One region of the Dellaglioa sp. L3N genome, then DNA from elsewhere that is predicted to be linked to it. Evidence: predicted binding sites of a transcription regulator. Region 1 holds the regulator's gene; the other holds the start of a gene.
The links. Region 1 encodes LexA, which represses DNA repair genes until DNA is damaged. Its sites were predicted from a motif close to CNAACANNTGTTNG; they were not measured.

Region 1 (9,581 bases):
TAACTCTTCTATTAATTTTGATTGTTTCTTGAACTTTTTCTTCAAAATCAGCAATGTCTTCTTGTTCTTGTCCAAGTGTCTTAATAACTTTAATGCCACTAACACTCTCTTGCGTTTTGTTATTCAATGTTGAAAATGCCGCTTGTGAGGTAGAAAATGCCGTGTGGATTTTGGTACCTAAATATCTAGCCATAACTGCTAACAAAGGTAGTGGAATAATTGCCAAAATGGTTAATCGCCAATCAATTAAAAAAATCATCGCTATGATAGTCGTTCCACCTGTAATAATTGAATCAGCAAAGGTTAATATTCCAGCACCCGCAACTTGTTGAATAGCCGTTAAATCATTTGTGGCATGTGCCATTAAATCGCCAGTGCGATTCTGTTGAAAAAACGATTGATCCATTTGCATAAAATGTCTAAATAATCTAGTTCGTAAAATTTTTTCAAGGCGAGCAGCACTCCCCCAAATATTTCTTCGCCAAACAAACCTAAACAAGTATTGACCCACTGCAACAAAAATTAGAATGCCAATCCAAATAGCAAGTTTGCTTACTGTTAATTCTTTTTCGCTCATGCTATCAACAATATTTCCAATAATCTTAGGTGGCACAATTTGGAAAATTGCCACTAAAATCAAGAAAAATACTGCAATACTATATGATTTTTTTTCTTGTTTAAAAAACCATCCAAGTTTTCTAAAAATATTCATTCTGGTGCCCCCTTTTCGTGAAAAAAAAACAAGCAAAGAAAACCCTTGCCTGTTCATAAAATATTAACTTATTTTTTTTGTGAGCTATTTTTTGCTTGTGCGTTCATTGATGACATCATTTGATGTAATTTCTTTTCAGAAGGCTTTTGGCCCATTTGGACCATCATCATTCTTAACATATCTTCATTGATTGGTGGGTTCTTTTGTAAATATGTTTCCATATACTTACGAGCACCGAAAAATCCTCCGATAAGTCCAACTGCTAACGCAATAACGGCGATTAAAATCGTCATTCCTATTGACATAATTCAAGACCCCTTTCAATTCACTTCAATCATTAATTCTACACAATCTTGACATAAAAGAAAAGGTAATTCTACCTAAAGTGTGAACTATTTTACTAATCGTCTCGTAAGCCTTTGTCACGTTGCACTTTTTTTACTTTATCTGGGGTTACTTCTTTACCTGATTTATCATAAACCTGCATCATTTCAACCCGGCTTCTAAAACCCTCTCTAAATAATGCCAGATAGGTTTCACGTAATTCTTTTCTTTCAGCTTCTTCAGATTTTGTTAATCCTTCAGCAGTTTTACTTTTTGCAGCTAATTCATTTATTCTTGGTGTTAAATCTTCTGGACTCATTTACTATCACTCCTTAAAATTTCACTCATAAGCATACCCGATAATATCATAAAAAACAATCATTTGAATTAACCGAACGTTTGTTTGCAACAGATACTTTCATATGCTACTATTAAAGTAATAAATAATGATGATGAGGTGTACGAAATGACAAAAGCATCTGACAGCAAGCAACTTGCGGTCTTGCGCTTTATTCATGAACGAGTGGATACAAAAGGCTATCCGCCAACTGTTAGAGAAATTGGTGAAGCTGTTTCTTTATCTTCAACTTCCACGGTTCATGGACACATTGCTCGACTTGAAAAAAAAGGATTACTAACTAAAGACCCTACTAAACCTAGAGCCATCGAACTTACACCACTTGGTTTAGATGCAATTGGTGTTAATAGTCATGAAAATTTAATTCCAATGGTAGGTACTGTTACCGCTGGTGTTCCTATCTTAGCAGTTGAACAAGTGACTGATTATTTCCCCTTACCACCTGACTTTAATTCTTCAGATGACCTATTCATGCTAACAATTCGTGGAGAAAGTATGATTAATATTGGTATTCTAAACGGCGATCAGGTCATCGTCAGAAAACAGTCAAATGCTGAAAATGGCGAAATTGTTATCGCTATGAATGAATTCGATGAAGCGACCTGTAAAAGATTCTTCAAAGAAGACAATTATTTCCGACTCCAACCTGAAAATGATACGATGGCACCTATTATCTTAGATAAGGTCTCTATTTTAGGTAAAGTAATTGGACTCTATCGTCATTTTTAATAATGGCTTACAAGGCAATCAACTGCTACTCAACTTTGAGTGGTAATTGATTGTCTTATTTATTTTTTATTCAATTCATCAGCCATAAAAAGCACCCCCAAGTTAGTCTCAACTTAGGGGTTAAATCGGTTAATATTTTTATTGTATTCGGTATTGTCTCTGCATATTGCTACTACCAATTAAAATAAATTTAGCTTGATCATTAGCATAATCTAAATCAATATCCGCACCATCATTTTTTAATTGACTTTGATAGGTCTTTTCGTACAACGCAACAGATACTTTAACTCGTGATTCCAAATTTGTTTGAGGCAAGTGACTTTTAAAATTAGCAGCCAATTTACCAGAAAAAAATTCACCAACCGCGCCAGAACCATAACTATAAAATCCAATTCTATCACCGATTTCTAAATCATCACTATTTTCAAGTAAAGAAATAAAGCTTAAATATAATGATCCTGTATATAAATTTCCAACCTGATTGTTATCTTTTTTAGCCGCTTCAAATTCATGTGTTAATTCAGTTTTTTTAATTTCACTTGCTTCTGGAAGCACCTCTCTTAATCCTTTAATGCCAAGTTTTGTATATGGCAAGTGATAAAGTATTGCTTTAAAATCATTTATTGTTAATCCAGTTTTATTTTTATATTCATTCCATGTTTGATTAAAAAAATCCAAATAAACATTCTGTGATTCTTTGCCATCTACAAGTGCTTCACTATGATTTAAAGGACGCCAAAAATCCATAACATTTTCCGTTACAAACCCACTGTCTGCATCTAATGTTAATAGCGCTGGATCCGCCGTAATCATCATTGCAACGGCACCACCACCTTGTGTAGGCTCTCCAGAAGTATTTAACCCATATCTTGCAATATCCGCACCAATAACTAGTACTTGACTATCTGGATGAAGAGCCACATGTCCCTTTGCCAATTGAATCGCAGCCGTTGCACCATAACAAGCTTGCTTAATTTCAACTGCCCTTACATGATTTAATCCTAATAAACCAGAAACATAGGCTGCTGTCGATTTAGAATTATCAACACCAGATTCTGTTGCAAAAATAACAAAATCAATTTTATCTCTGTTTTCATCATCTATCAATAAATCTGCAGCATTCGCACCCATCGTTACAACATCTTGAGTTGGTGGAATAACCGCCATTTTCGACTGACCAATCCCGATTAAATACTTATTAGGATCCACATCCCTAGCCTCAGCCAATTCAGCCATGTCAACATACTTATCCGATGTAAAAAAATTAATGCGATCAATTCCAATTTTCATTACTCAGCCAACTTCCATTTATAATCTTGCCATTATTGTACTTGATGTCCTATTTAATGGCAAGATTTGACAATTTTTCATAAGAAAAAAATAACATCATCTCATTATTAACATCTTAATTGATATGTGAATTTTTCTATGTCCTAAACAGAATGTGTTGTATTTTAATGTGCTAATACTTCTAAGACGATATGTAATACACAATACTTTTAGTCCTAAATACAAAAAGTAATTGCAATCACGCTATGCATTACCTATTATTAATAATATACAAAAGAGCGTATAAATACTTCAAACAGGTGTAATTTCGGCTGCTTGCATTCAATTAACGTGCAATAGACTGATTCACGTTAAAAGCTGACTAAAGAGAATAATATAATGAAATTAAAAATTAATACAATTGCAGGTATTTCTAATATTTTCGGTGCTATTTTAATGGCAAGTTCTTGGCCTATCATGCTCTCAATTCTTGTGGACGAGTTTAAAAATAATGATAGCAGTTTAAGTTTTCTAGTCATTATTACATTTTTTATCATCTGTATCTTTATATCCATTAGTCTTGCTTTAAATATTATTGGTCTTATTCAATCAGTCAAAAATAATATTTCAATTATTGGTCACATTCTTGGAATAATCGGGTATGTTATGTTCGGTTTTTCTTTAAGCTTACTCGTTTTACCAGCATTAGTATTAGTAATACTTTCAGCCATTTTTGCTTTTAATCAACGGGTAATATAGATATTGATAACCTCAAAAAAACTTTGGGATTACTTGAAGATAATTTAGCAATGCAAGATTTTGGAATATACGAACCACATTATGACTTTGCAACTGCTCTAGGTTACAAAGAAAAGTTAACTGAACTCAGGCGCGAACAGAAGATGATGATCAAAGATAAACGAGCCGTATCGGTAATTGGACTGTAGATAATAGTAAAGCTAAAGGTAGAAAAATGAATAACAAAACGATTTTACGAGGATTTAACAACGAATGTGAATCAGCAATTAATAAAGTTACATACTCCAACCTAGAACGGTATTGAAAAACGTATTGAAACATAATAAAATGTATGAAGTAACTAGTACCCGTCTCTTATCTGACTACTTCGACCTTAAAATACAAGAATTATATTTAACATATGAGTATTCTCAAAAGAAACAACAAGTAAAGTCTATTCATATTTAATTGATGAATATAAAATTCGTGGAGATAATGAAATTGAAGATGTCTTAAATAAGATAAATGAATCCGAAAATCTAAAAATAAATAAAGCCTAATATTCAAGAGTGTGCAAAATGTGTGCAAAGTCTTTTAACCTTTTAATGCTTTTTAGTACCTTTTTGAGTAAACAAAAAATAGGAATGCCTTTATACAGGCATTCCTATTTTTTAATTTTGTTCTTATTTACTATTCTAAGGAGAGTACAGGATTTGAACCTGCGCGCGCCATTACAGCGTTCGCCGGATTTCGAGTCCGGTGCATTACCACTCTGCCAACTCTCCAAAACAACTTTGTTTAGTATATCAACTTTTTAATATAATTGCAAAACACATTTAATTATTATCAATGCTTATCAAGTTAGCAAGGAATATCCATGTATAACTTGCACCGAATAACAAACTCAATAAATGTATATACAAAATAATAGTTGGGTATGATTGCACATTTTGAATGGTATTAATGGGATCTCCAAAGAAATCACTTAAGCCATAGTATGAAAGTGCCACCAAATGATCACCGATATGGGTACTTGGTAATTTTGCAATAAACTCAGTAACTTTCGTTTCACCGCCCAGAACACCTATTAAAGAGGTCCCAACAAGCAACCCTTCGTAAAAAATATTTAAAGCAAATTCGGCAATAACTTGAACAGTATGTGCAAAATTATTTTGCACAATATATGAAAGTAACTTCAATAAATAAAATGAACTAAATGTAATAATAATAATACCTAATGCAAATGTAAAAATAACCGTTTCTTCAGTCAGTGGTGTAATTAGATTCATATAATTAATTAAATAAAAAATAAAAGTAGTAATAAGCAATAATAAATAGGACTCAATTTGCCAAATTTTTGTTTGCTTAGGAAATAATTTTAAATAAGAAAAAAAACTATAACAAAATAGCAATGAAGCAGCACTAAAGGTTATTAATCTTAAAATTATCAACTCCGGCCAGAACATTAATCCAAGTATTGTACACATTAAAAAACTTAGCGCATAAAAATAAGATTTTTGCTCTTTTTCTTGAACAACCAAAAATGATAAAAAAGAGCGTTGGAATCTATTTTGACTCGGAATCTTTGCAGTAGTAAATATATATTTCAAAAAATTAGTTGGACCCTTTTCCCAAGCAGTCAAACCAATCATAACCATCCAAATAATTAAAATGATTAAATAAAATGTTTGTGCAATCATATCAAATACCCCTTAGTATATAAATATATATTTCAAATTTTAGTCATCTGATTTAATTTAGTCACAAGAGAATATATAAAAAGAGTATTTCATAATTGAAACACTCTTTTATCAAATTACTAATCTAATAGTTCATCAGACTAAATATATCGTAATCTTTTATTTTTTGACGACCTTTTAAATCATCTAATTCAATAAAGAAAGCAGTTCCTACAACAATACCACCTAATTTTTCAACTAACTCAATTGTTGCTGCTATCGTACCTCCAGTTGCTAATAAATCATCAGTAACCAATACTCTTTGACCCGGTTTTACAGCATCTTTATGCATATAAAGTGCAGATTCTCCATACTCCAAAGCATACTTAGCTTCAACCGTTTCACGAGGTAACTTGCCTTTTTTTCTAGCTGGAGCAAATCCAATACCCAAATCATAGGCAACTGGACATCCAACAATAAAGCCCCTAGCTTCAGGTCCAACAATCATCTCAACATTTTTACTCTTAGCATAGTCAACAATTTTATTTGTTGCTTCACGGTATGCCGCACCATCAGCCATTAAAGGTGAAATATCACGAAAAACAACACCTTTTTCTGGGTAATCTGGAATTGCAGCAATATACTTCGTTAAATCTAATACCATCTAATAAACGCTCCTTTAATCTTCTACATTCATTTGAGCAAGTATCCACTTTTTCAGATCATTTTCTTTCGAGTAGACTAGCTGTTCTTCAGCTAACATTCGCTCATTTCTTAGCTGATATGCAGAAGTATTCTTAATATCCATTTTATTCGTTACTTTTTGTCCAGTCATTAAACCATCTTTTATTTTAACAAATTCTAACTCTAAAAACACCTTAATCATGAATATTAATAAAGTTTTCTTTATTTTTAAAAAATTAGATAAAACAATTAGTTGATTATTAATATCGACATTTTTATGACTCATCGCGAATTTATAAAGACTCGCATACTGTTCTCTAGAGGGCATACCGTCTAAATAGGCACTATCTGTCTTTAAAAATACCATAATTATTTTCTGAATATTCGAAAAATGTAATATTGCAGACATCTTCTCCAAAGAAATTGGGCAATCCACAAATATAACTGTTTTTTGATTATCAAAATCTTCTGCACTGTGAATTTGATCAGCTTGTTTAAAAATCTGTTTATTTGATGCAAACCGTTCTAATCGTTTATAATTTTTTGAATTCCAAAAAATAAATAGTCCTTCATTTTGAAACAGGTTCTCGCTTATATGATCAGTTCGTTCATCAATAATTGTTAACCCGTCAGATTTAATATCCTGAACCATCAATTGTAAACTAGTTTTATTCAGCCAAACATTTTCTTCAATTTCACCAATAACTTTAATTTTATCTGAAGCATTCTGGATATCATTTACATATTTCCCATTTGAAAATGATATTCCGGAAATTTGTTCCTTTTCACCAGCAATTTCAAATTTCAAATGAGCGCCTGTTTTTCCAATTGCTTTAACCTTTTGTATTGATTTATAGTTAATTTCAAAAACAGGCTTTTCATTGCCCATACCAAATGGTTTTAGTTTTTCAATATTCTTATAGAAATCTGCCGTCAACCAATCCACGTCTAAAACGCTCGTAATCACTTTATCTGGTTTAACATTCAGTTGTATATTTTGAATATCTGCCTCATTTTCTAATACCAAACTAAATTGTTCTAAATTTTCAATAGGTATCGTTAGTCCAACTGCCATATGATGCCCACCAAAATGTGATGTTAATTCTTTATGTTTATTAATTGCATTAAACAAATGAAACATTTGGATACTTCGACCGGAACCTTTTAATTGTCCCTTACTAGTATCTTGATTCAAAACAATGGTTGGCTTTCCCGTAGCTTCAACAACACGGCTTGCAACAATACCTAAAACACCTTCATGCCAATTTTCTCCTGAAATAACTAACGTTTTTTTATATTGGTTAACATCAGTTTCTGCTTGTTGTAAGGCCAACTCCGAAATATCAGCGACAATTTTTTGACGACGAACATTTTCGGACTGAACAAAAGTTGCTAATTCTTTTGCTCGCTCATCATCTAAGGTTGTTAGTAGTTCCACACCAATGTTTGCATCACCCAATCGACCAATTGCGTTCAAACGTGGGGCAATACCAAAGCCAATATCCTTTTCATCCACCGTTTCTTGTTTTAGACTAGCAACCTCCATTAAGGAAATTAACCCTGGCCGTAGTGTTTGCTGTAACACCTTCAACCCGAAACTTGCAATTGCTCGATTTTCATCTGTCAACGATACTAAATCTGCTATTGTTCCAATCGCAACTAAATCTAATAACTCTTCAGAAAGTTCACCTGTTAACGCACTCGCAACTTTAAATGCCACACCAGCACCTGACAAATCACCAAATGGATAATGACCTTCAGGATGTCTAGGATGAATAATGGCGTAAGCATTAGGCAAAACTTCTGGTAATTCATGATGATCAGTCACAATAACATCAACACCTTGTGATTGAGCAAACTCGATTGCCTGATTTCCAGAAACACCATTATCAACAGTAATGATCAAAGCTGTCCCATTATCAATAATTTTTTTATACGCATCAATATTAGGACCATATCCGTCTATGAACCGATTAGGGATATACGTTTCCACGTCCGCACCCATATCACTAAGTACCTCAAACATTATTGATGTACTAGTTAACCCATCAGCATCATAATCACCATAGACCGTAATTTTTTGATTTTCAACTATCGCTTGTTGGATGCGCTCAATTCCTTTATCCATATCATGCATAAGCATTGGGTCATGTATATTTTCTGCACCTGCACTTAAAAAATCAGTAATAGCTTTCTCAGATGTAAATCCACGACTCCACAATAATGAAATCAATGAGCGATCCAATTGGATATTTTCAAATACGTCATTAGGAATGGTCTCGTCCCCTAAATCCAATAATTTCCAATTATACTTTGATTCAATCATATTAAACCTCAACTTTATTTTCGATTTTGATTTTCTGCTTTTAGCATTTTAATCTCATTCTGCAGTAATTGAACTTCTTTTCTATTTTTTGATTGAATTTTATCAGTTGCATTCGCCACTGATTCATCAAAATCGGTATTACGTTCATTCAATTGCTGACTTAATTCTTTATTTTCTTTTTTTAACATCATTGTTGTACTTGTTGTTAAAATACCGATTAATAATGCTCCTGCAAAAATTGAGAATAACAAAATCAGTATCATTGGCATTCTAACTTGAGCAAACCAAAAATTAATTGAAACTTCTTTTACATTCAAAATTGAAAAAAGTGCAATTACTATCATAATTAATAGCACAATGATTGTACGCCACTGCTTTTTCATGACTTTCCCCCACTATTTTTTGTTAAATATAGTCCCTGCTAAAAAATCGCCCACTTTAGGAAACAAGGTATAGCCTAAACTAGCTATTTCCATATAATAGGGTAAATTAATTTCACGCCTATTTGTTCCAATATTCTTCACAATAATTTGGGCAACATTGTTAGGTTTTAACATTATAGACCCAATATTTTTTAGATAATCACCTTTTTTATCAGCAATTTTAAAGAAATTTGTCGCAATTGGTCCTGGATTGACTGTCATAACTTTTATTCCTAATGGCTTTAATTCTAATCTCAATGCATTTGAATATCCCAGAACACCAAATTTCGTTGCCGAATAAACAGCTGATTTAGGTGTCGCAATTTTACTTGCAATCGAA
Region 2 (9,581 bases), 470 kb from region 1:
ATTTGTTTGATGGCTGGGTTCCCAATAATCTTTGTGTCATTATTACTGATTATTTCAACATGGCAATATTTATCTAAAGATCATTCAACTGAAAGTGCTCGGACTTCGTTAAAAATTTTAAAAAAAGCAAAGAAAAATTTAATCACACGACAACACATCATTCATGATAGTATGCATTAATAAATAAAGTTCAATTAGGTTACGCTGAATAATGGCGTGGCCTTTTTTTGATCGTGAATAGTCTCTAAGAAGCATAAAAATAGCGTCAAAGGTGCAATTAGGAAGCTTCTATGACATAATCAAAAATAATTATTAAATAAAAGAGGTAATCAAAAATGAACTTTGAAGATGATATTCCAACAATCACAACGACAGAACTCGAAGCATTGTTACCAGATAAGCCACAAATCATTGATGTGCGTGAAGATTTTGAATTTGCGGAAGGGCATATTCCCGGCGCAATAAATGTGCCTTTAGATGAAATTGATCAATATGAGTTAGAGGGTCAAGCTTATATCATTTGTCGCTCGGGACGTCGAAGTGCGCAGGCTGCAGATATTTTATTTGAAAAAGGTAAAGATGTTGTTGATGTCTATGGCGGAATGCTTAGTTGGCAAGGGTCAACGGTCACAGGGAGTTAAACGTTTTCACTGATTTTATATTTTTAAGAAAAGAGGGGAACATATTACTTGTATATGTCCCCCCTTTTAATCTATAATAAGTGAAATGAGCATTTAGGTATTAGAAATTGATAATTGTTTTTAATTTTGTTTTGGGTGAGAACTAAGTGCATATAACTAGGAGGATAAAAATGATTGAGTTAAGCGGAACTTTCAACAAATTAAATCAGTTATTGAGCTTGTATGGGAAGCAAGATGGGCTTATGAATATTAAGCAATTAGGGACAATTGATACTTATTATTTAAACGCAATCGAGCAGTTGAAGAGCCCAACAATTGGGCGTGTGTCAACGTTATTGAATCAGTCGACACCAAATACGAATTACCATTTGAAGAAATTAATTACGTTAGGGTTAGTGACGAAGAAAGCGGACATTTCAGACAAACGGGTCATTCATTTGTTTGTGACAGATAAATATAAAGAGTTAACGACCGTCAATAGTGATTTTTGGAATCAATTGGAAAGTAAATTAGAGACACAAGTGACTGGTAAAGATCTAGCGACTTTTAGACGAGTTTTGAAAGAAACAATTAGTCAGATTGAAGCAATGGAATAAATTTAGGAAATTAAATTTTTTTTGAATAAAATGACGTACTTAATTAATAAGCGTACGTTATAGTTGAATGGATTGACACTTAGTAAGGACGATAAATGCATCGTTCTTTTTATTTTTGACAAAAATAATTTAACGCTTGCGATATAAAATTTAATAAGGTATGATAAGTAGATAGAAACGAACAGATGTTCTACTATTGAGAGGATGGGGTACTAACTATGGCTAACAGAAGTATTGCAACCGGAGACGGCAAAAGAAAAGATGGTAAAGAACGCGAAGCAGCATTAGAAAAAGCGTTATCAGCAATTACAAAAGAATTCGGACAAGGCGCTATCATGAAGATGGGGGACAAAGCCGATACAAAGATTGATGTCACTTCAACAGGTATTTTATCGTTGGATTACGCATTAGGTGTGGGTGGTTTTCCTAAAGGCCGTATTGTCGAAATATACGGACCAGAAAGTTCTGGTAAAACGACGATTGCGCTTCATGCAACTGCAGAAGTACAAAAAAATGGTGGTACGGTCGCTTATATTGATGCTGAAAATGCGATGGATCCTGCCTATGCGACAGCACTAGGTGTTGATATTGATGGTCTATTATTATCACAACCAGATACTGGTGAACAAGGATTAGAAATTGCTGATGCCTTGGTATCCAGTGGTGCCGTTGATCTTGTTGTTATTGATTCAGTTGCAGCCTTAGTTCCTCGTGCTGAAATTGAAGGCGAAATGGGTGATGCGCATGTTGGGTTGCAAGCCCGTATGATGTCACAAGCTCTTCGTAAATTAGCTGGTTCAATTAATAAAACAAGAACAACCGTTATTTTTATTAATCAATTACGTGAAAAAGTTGGGGTTATGTTCGGTAGCCCTGAAACAACACCAGGAGGCCGTGCTTTGAAATTCTACGCAACAATCCGTTTGGATGTTCGTCGTCGTGGACAAATTAAAGATGGTACTGACGTTATTGGGAATGAAACAACAATTAAAGTGGTTAAGAATAAAGTAGCACCACCATTCAAAATTGCTGAATTGAACATGATGTATGGGTCAGGTATCTCAGCTACTGCTGATATCTTAGATCTTGCTGTTGAAAATGGCATTGCTGAAAAAGCTGGTTCATGGTTCTCATATCATGGTGAACGTTTAGGTCAAGGTAAACCAAACGTTGTTAATATTTTGGAACAAAAACCAGAAATGTTACATGAAATGGATCAAGAAGTTCGTGCAAAAATCTTTGCACCTGATGAAGCAGAAGTTCCTGCTAAAGAAGTTAAGGCAGAAACAGAAGCACCAAAGAAAACAACTAAAAAAGCAAAAAAAGCTGATGATAAACCAGCGCTAGATTCAAAAATCGAAACATTAGATATACCGGAAGCTTAGTAAAAAAGAAAATGCAAGTTCGCATGATAAAATGTGAACTTGCATTTTTTCTATTCTTATATAGAAGGATCAATCAAAACGTCAATTAATTTTGCTTGAGTGGGCGTTAAAATATGGCTGACGCGATAAACGAGTGACATTAAGAATTTGGGTTGGTCTGGTTCTGATAAAGGTAATGCAACAAGGTTATCTGAAGCGTCCAAAGCAAGTTCCGTTAAAAAGCCAACACCAACATTTTCAGCAACCATCTTTTTAATGATTTGACTGTCGCTCGTGGTATAGATGATTTGTGGCTTGAAATGATTCTTGGCCGTTAATTCTTTAAAAGCGATTGGGTGAACAAAGCCTTCATTCTGCATAATGAATTTTTCATTTCTAAGTTCAGCAAATTTAATAGATTTCCTTGATGCAAGTGGATGTCGTTTACTCATGATGATTTTGAAATTTTTAGAGGCAAAATTTCTAACAATTAAGCGATCATCTTCTATGGGTTTAACCGAACCGAGCAAAGCCATATCTAATGAGCCATTTATTAATTGGATGAGAAGGTCCTGAGACCCATTACCAACAGTATCAAGATGATCAATTAAGCCTAATTGGAATAAGTTACCAACAATTTGTGGAAAGTAGTAGGTTCCTATAATAGGAGGCAGGCCAAATCGGATACGTTCATTTTTAAGTTGTTCAATTTCCTGATTTGCGATTTTTAATTCTCGCAGAATAATCGCAACGTGTTCCGCAAACTGTTCACCACTTGGTGTGAATAAAATTTGGTGATGAGATTGGTCACGGATAATTAATTGTGTATCGAGTTCTGTTTCCAATCGCTTCATAGAAGTTGTGATGGTGGGTTGACTAACTGAAAAAAAATCAGCAACTTTTGAAAAATTTCTTAAATTAATTATTTGTTGGTAATATTCTAAATCTCGAATGTTCATTATAATCCCCTTAGAATCAACGTTTTTAGTCCTCATATAAATAATATTTATAGTATAACATATGTTTGACTATAATTTTCCAAGGGGTATATTCTAGTTTTTGTAAGATACAGAGAAAACAAAAATATAAAAAAATAATGGAGGAATCAATTATGACAAAAGCACAAGATATTTTAAATAACCCATTTGTAAATAAAGGAACAGCATTTACAATGGACGAACGTCGTGAATTAGGACTTATTGGTATGTTACCAGCTAAGGTGCAAACAATCGAAGAACAAGCGACACAAAATTACGCACAATACTTAAGTAAAGAATCAGGCCTTGAAAAACGCCATTTCTTAATGGAATTATTCAACGAAAACCGTACCTTATTCTTTTACTTAATGGGCCAACATGTTGCTGAATTCATGCCAGTTGTTTATGATCCAGTTGTTGCTGACTCAATCGAAGAATACAATGAAATTTATGTTAACCCACAAAATGCTGCATTCTTATCAATCGATCATCCAGAAGATATCGAAGCAACATTAAAAAATGCTGCTGCAGGCCGTGACATTCGTTTGGTCGTTGTGACAGATGCTGAAGGTATTTTAGGTATGGGCGACTGGGGTGTCAACGGTGTTGATATCGCAATTGGTAAGTTAATGGTTTATACAGCTGCTGCTGGAATCGATCCTTCACAAGTTTTACCCGTTTCAATTGATGCTGGTACAAACAATGAAACATTGATGAATGACCCATTATACCTTGGTAACAAACATGCTCGCGTAACTGGCGACAAATACTACGACTTCATTGATGGTTTTGTTCAAAGTACAAAAGGCTTGTTCCCAGAATTATTATTACATTGGGAAGATTTTGGCCGCTCAAATGCTGCTAACATTCTTGAAAAATATCAAAATGATATCACAACATTTAATGATGATATTCAAGGTACAGGGATTGTTGTTTTAGCTGGTATCTTAGGTGCGCTAAGTATCACTAAAGGTTCAATTGCTGACCAAAAAGTTATCACTTACGGTGCTGGTACTGCTGGTGTCGGAATTGCTAACCAAATCATGGACGAAATGAAACGCGCTGGTGTTTCAGAAGAAGATGCTCGCAAACGTTTCTTCTTAGTTGACAAACAAGGGTTGTTGTTTGATGATACAGAAGACTTAACACCTGGCCAAAAAGAATTTACGCACAAACGTTCAGAATTTGCTAACGCTGATGAATTAACTTCTTTAGAAGCTGTTGTTAAAGCTGTTCAACCAACTGTTATGATTGGAACATCTACACAACCTGGTACCTTTACGAAAGAAATTGTTCAAGAAATGGCTTCACATGTTGAACGTCCAATCATCTTCCCATTATCAAACCCTACAAAATTAGCAGAAGCTAAAGCTGAAGATTTGATTGCATGGACTGATGGACAAGCATTAGTTGCTACTGGTATCCCAGCAGATAACGTTGACTACAATGGTGTTACTTACCAAATTGGTCAAGCTAACAATGCACTTATGTACCCAGGTCTTGGATTTGGTATTATTGCATCAACAGCTTCAAGAGTGAATGGCGAAATTTTGTCACAAGCTAGCCATGCTTTAGGTGGAATCGTTGATACGACAGCCGTTGGTGCTGCTGTATTACCACCTGTTACACATTTAGCAGAATTCTCACAAACAATCGCAGAAGTTGTTGCCCAAAGTGTCGTAGACCAAAAATTAAACAAAGAAGCAATTACGGATGTTAAGAAGACTGTTGCAGATATGAAATGGACACCTAAGTACTAAAAAAAGCGTAGAGAGAAGGACAATTAATTATGGTATTTTTCCAATCAATTCAAAGTGTTCTAGTTGTTGTTTTGATGATGTTACTTGGTTATATTTTACAAGTTAAAGGATGGTTCGCTGATTCATTTGGTGGCAACATCTCATCATTAATTACTAAAATTGCTTTGCCAGCATCAATTTTCGTTTCTGTTTTGAAATATTTAAAACGTGATCAATTAGTTGCATTATCAGGTAGTTTACTCTACCCTGCAATTGCGGTTATTATCGGTTACTTGATTGCTTGGGCACTTGTTCATCTTTTGAACATCAGACCTGGTCGTCGTGGTATCTTTATGAATGCCGTTGTTAATGCAAATACAATTTTCATTGGGTTACCTTTAAATATTGCATTATTTGGCGACAAGAGTATCTCATATTTCCTTGTTTACTATATTATTAATACAGTTTCAACATGGGCATTTGGTGTTTTCTTAATTTCAAATGATGATCCTACAAAAGATAAATCAGATAAAACGAAAAAGAAAATCAACTGGGCTAAAGTAATCCCAATGCCACTTGTTGGGTTTATCGTTGCATTAATCTTCTTGGTTCTTGCAATTCCAGTTCCTGATTTTATTAACCAAACATTAAGCTATGTCGGTGGATTAGTGACACCATTATCATTAATTTATATTGGTATTGTGTTAGCCAAAGCTGGTTTGAAGAGTATCAGATTTGACCGTGATACAATCGTTGCCTTACTTGGACGTTTTGTCTTATCACCAATCATTTTGATTGCTGTTATTCTTTTGGGCACACATTTAACTGGCGCAGATTTAGCACCATTATTACAAAAAACATTGATTGTTCAATCAGCAACACCTATGTTAGCTGTATTGCCAATCTTAGCTAATGAAGCACATGGAGACGTTAAATACGCAACAAACATTGTTACTTCAAGTACAATCTTGTTTATCATTGTTGTTCCTATCTTAACAACGCTTATCTCTTTCATGTAAGATAAAATGATTTAAATAGTTCTTCAATGATTACCCCCATAATCATTGAAGAACTATTTTTTTGCATATTAATGGCAACGTACGTTAAATCAGTTATAATAAAGAAACATTGAAAAGACGATTAAATTTGTAGGAGTAAAAACATGAAAACTAATAATAAAACATATCATATGAGTATTTTAGCGTTATTTATTGCGATTATTATCGTTCAAAATTTCGTTCCCTTATTTGGTTATATTCCGGTTGGACCGTTAAGTATTACAACGATTCACATTACCGTTATTGTTGCGGCTTTGGTATTAGGTTGGAAGGATGGAGCATTTGTTGGTGGTATCTGGGGACTAATCACATTTATCAGAGCTTTTGTGTCACCCACAAGTCCAATTGCGCCGATTGTGTTCACCAATCCACTGATATCAATTGTGCCAAGAATCCTAATTGGAATTGTTACGGCAGCCGTTTTTTATTTTTTATATAAATGGTGGAAAAATCAAACATTGGCGATGGTCATGGCATCCATTATTGGTTCATTAGTTAATACGGTCTTAGTTTTAGGCCTTATTTATCTGTTGTATCATGGACAGGCTGCTAATTTTTATAAAGTTGATATGGGACAATTATTGCCTTATATTATGGGATTAGTTGTCACAAATGGGGTGCCAGAAATGATTTTGGCAGGGATTGTTGCCCCATTAATTGCGAGACCGTTACAAAAAATGGTTCGCAAAAGTTAAATCTATGTATAAAAAAAGTTGTTAACAACGAGATTTTTCGCTGTTAACAACTTTTTAATTGAATTTAGAAATAATTTTCGAGTTTAATTCGCCAGATTCTAATGCAATTAAAGCATCAATGAGGGGCATCTGATGGATTTCAGTCTCTTCAGCAAGTAAACTTTTAGGAATAAAGAAAGTCGTTGAATAAGCATCCCCAGCAAGGTAATCGCCATCAATTGTCTGACCTAAAATGCAGACATCATCCCAATTTAAAGAGATTGTATCAGGTGTTTGTAAAAAATTCATGGTCTCAAGAAATTGTGTTTGAAGTGAGCGACCTGGAAATTGCAAGTAGCCATCGCTTGTTTGATGGATGTTTGAATCAAGTAGCAGTTTTTGCAACGTTTGTGGTGCTAAATCTGATAGTTGGCCTTTTAATTCTGTGAACATGACTAACACACTCCTTTGAATTAACGTTTATTCAAAATAGTAACATTAAAATTGATATTTCCCCAAGAGGTTGTACTTTTACCTTGCATCTGAATCGCTTTAGGAAAGAGCGATTTGCCAGAGAAAATAGGGGTAATTTGATAACGAACATGATCACCTTTATCGATGGCTGCCCGAACCGCATTTTCGTATTTAGTCATGTAAGGTGTGTTTACGGGATTCTGGTACAAAGTTGCTAGATTTTCTTTCTTATCACCGTTACCACCAAGTTGTCGCCCAATTAAATGGCCACGGGAATGGTAGTAAGGTGACAGTCCAGAAACAAAGCCAGTGGGTCGGATAGAAGCGTTAGCTGATGTCCCTCTAGCTTCCAAAGCCTTAACTAAAAGGGCGTTTGCCTGTGTGGCACGTCCAAGTGAATCGAGAGCACCGTATTTAATCCAGCCGCTTGAAGAATCTGCTAGGTCACTTTTTGAAAATGTTGGATTTTTATTATCAATAATCCCGTTAACAGCTTTATTACTATTAATAGCACTTGTGTTTGCTTTTCCTGTTCCGCTTTTAACACGGATGGAAGTGGTATGATTATTTGATTGTAGTAAGTTTTTCACTGAATCAGGTAATTTACCACTGAAAAGTGACACGATTAAAAGGACTGCGAGTCCAACTAAGTAATTTCGTGTTCGATTTTTGTAGTAGCGTTTCTTTCGTTTCATAAAATTAAGCCCTGCCTCTTTTTCTTTTAGTGTAGCATGAAATTAAAAAAAGTTATCAACAATTAACGTTGATAACTTTTTGAATGCCTTTTATTTTTCGAATGGGTATTGATAGTGCCATTGTTCACGAGCTTGTGTCATGATTGACATCACATCTGTTGTTTTTTCTAAGAAAGGTTTGGGATCTAATTTGCCTGAAACCATGTCTTGAACATCTTTGATTTCATAATTCATGGCTTGTTTTGTATGGCCAAAAATAATTTCTTTGGTAGCACCATCGGCAAAGACTAACGTGGCTTTGTTAGCACGAGGATAATCATAAACGGTAAAGTAACCACCTTCGTAAGCAATGATTCCCATTTTAGGCATTTTAGCTCTAAAGGTTAAAGACACATTTGCAAGTTCGTCGTTGTTATTTCTTAAACTGATAGTTTCAGATTCGTCGACGCCTGATTTGAATAAATTCATTGATGATCCTGTAATTTCAGGTGTTGCTGTCATGAATTGTCGAACGAATGCCAACGCATAAACGCCAATGTCCAATAATGCGCCCCCAGCTAAATCAGGATTGAAAAAGCGATTTGTTGGATCTGGCTCTTTAGAACTACCAAATGAAGCTTGAATCATTTTCAACTTACCTAAGTTGTTTTCTTCAGCAACTTCAATGATTTTTTTGTAGAGTGGCATATGGTAAACCGTCATTGCTTCTTGTAAAATCAAGCCTTTTTTTTCAGCCAAATCAGTTGCCTGTTTTAATTCAGCGCTTGTCATTGTAATGGCTTTTTCGCTTAAAACATGTTTGCCAGCTTCAAGAGCGGCCATGATTGTTTCAATGTGATAATTGTGAGGTGTCGCAATGTAAACGATATCAATTTCCTTGTCAGCTAATAAGTCTTCGTAACTACCATAGGCATGTGGAATGTTAAATTCGTTCGCAAACGTTTGTGCTTTTTCTAAATCGCGTGAGCCCGCTGCATAAATTTCACCAAATGGTTGGTCAAAGTAAGTTGCGAAGCTGTGAGCGATGTTACCAAGTCCGATAATTCCCCAATTCAAATTTTTTGCCATAATTGTTCTCCTATCCCGATTAAGATACATCCAGTTTAACAGAAATTTAATTAAAAGAGAAAAAATACGATGGAAATAGGTACAAAATTAGGGTAAAATAGGTAAATCAATTAAAAAGTATAGGGACGGGTGTACGAATGAAAAAGAAAAATGGACGAGGGATTTTTATTAAAAATGGGAAAGTTCAAGTTGCGAATATTGTTGTTTTAATTTTGATTCTAGGCATTATCACAGTCGTTATTTCGATGCACGTTCATAAAAATAACGTTGTTCGAGATGAATCAATTGCAACGTC

Region 2: recA (recombinase RecA) is a predicted target of LexA. The motif match lies at 1,416-1,429, and genes of this name have one in related genera.

The regions. Positions count from the first base shown of each region.
Region 1 covers NZ_CM142928.1:1,012,548-1,022,128, forward strand. Annotated here, with positions in the region: gene ACVPPR_RS05080 (ABC transporter ATP-binding protein) at 1-712, opposite strand, end outside; gene ACVPPR_RS05085 (YneF family protein) at 781-1,017, opposite strand; gene ACVPPR_RS05090 (DUF896 domain-containing protein) at 1,113-1,355, opposite strand; gene lexA (transcriptional repressor LexA) at 1,503-2,123, shown strand; gene ACVPPR_RS05100 (hydroxymethylglutaryl-CoA synthase) at 2,262-3,413, opposite strand; gene ACVPPR_RS05105 (transporter) at 3,792-4,151, shown strand; gene ACVPPR_RS05110 (hypothetical protein) at 4,175-4,339, shown strand; gene ACVPPR_RS05115 (DUF4041 domain-containing protein) at 4,366-4,455, shown strand; tRNA gene ACVPPR_RS05120 (tRNA-Ser) at 4,829-4,915, opposite strand; gene ACVPPR_RS05125 (hypothetical protein) at 4,967-5,830, opposite strand; gene ACVPPR_RS05130 (adenine phosphoribosyltransferase) at 5,955-6,473, opposite strand; gene recJ (single-stranded-DNA-specific exonuclease RecJ) at 6,489-8,819, opposite strand; gene ACVPPR_RS05140 (LapA family protein) at 8,834-9,202, opposite strand; gene ACVPPR_RS05145 (SDR family NAD(P)-dependent oxidoreductase) at 9,215-9,581, opposite strand, start outside.
Region 2 covers NZ_CM142928.1:1,486,059-1,495,639, reverse strand. Annotated here, with positions in the region: gene ACVPPR_RS07665 (BCCT family transporter) at 1-180, shown strand, start outside; gene ACVPPR_RS07660 (rhodanese-like domain-containing protein) at 336-641, shown strand; gene ACVPPR_RS07655 (MarR family winged helix-turn-helix transcriptional regulator) at 812-1,237, shown strand; gene recA (recombinase RecA) at 1,456-2,622, shown strand; gene ACVPPR_RS07645 (LysR family transcriptional regulator) at 2,679-3,560, opposite strand; gene ACVPPR_RS07640 (malolactic enzyme) at 3,668-5,338, shown strand; gene ACVPPR_RS07635 (AEC family transporter) at 5,368-6,336, shown strand; gene ACVPPR_RS07630 (ECF transporter S component) at 6,480-7,070, shown strand; gene ACVPPR_RS07625 (hypothetical protein) at 7,125-7,502, opposite strand; gene ACVPPR_RS07620 (DNA/RNA non-specific endonuclease) at 7,523-8,218, opposite strand; gene ACVPPR_RS07615 (Gfo/Idh/MocA family protein) at 8,309-9,286, opposite strand; gene ACVPPR_RS07610 (glycoside hydrolase family 73 protein) at 9,424-9,581, shown strand, end outside.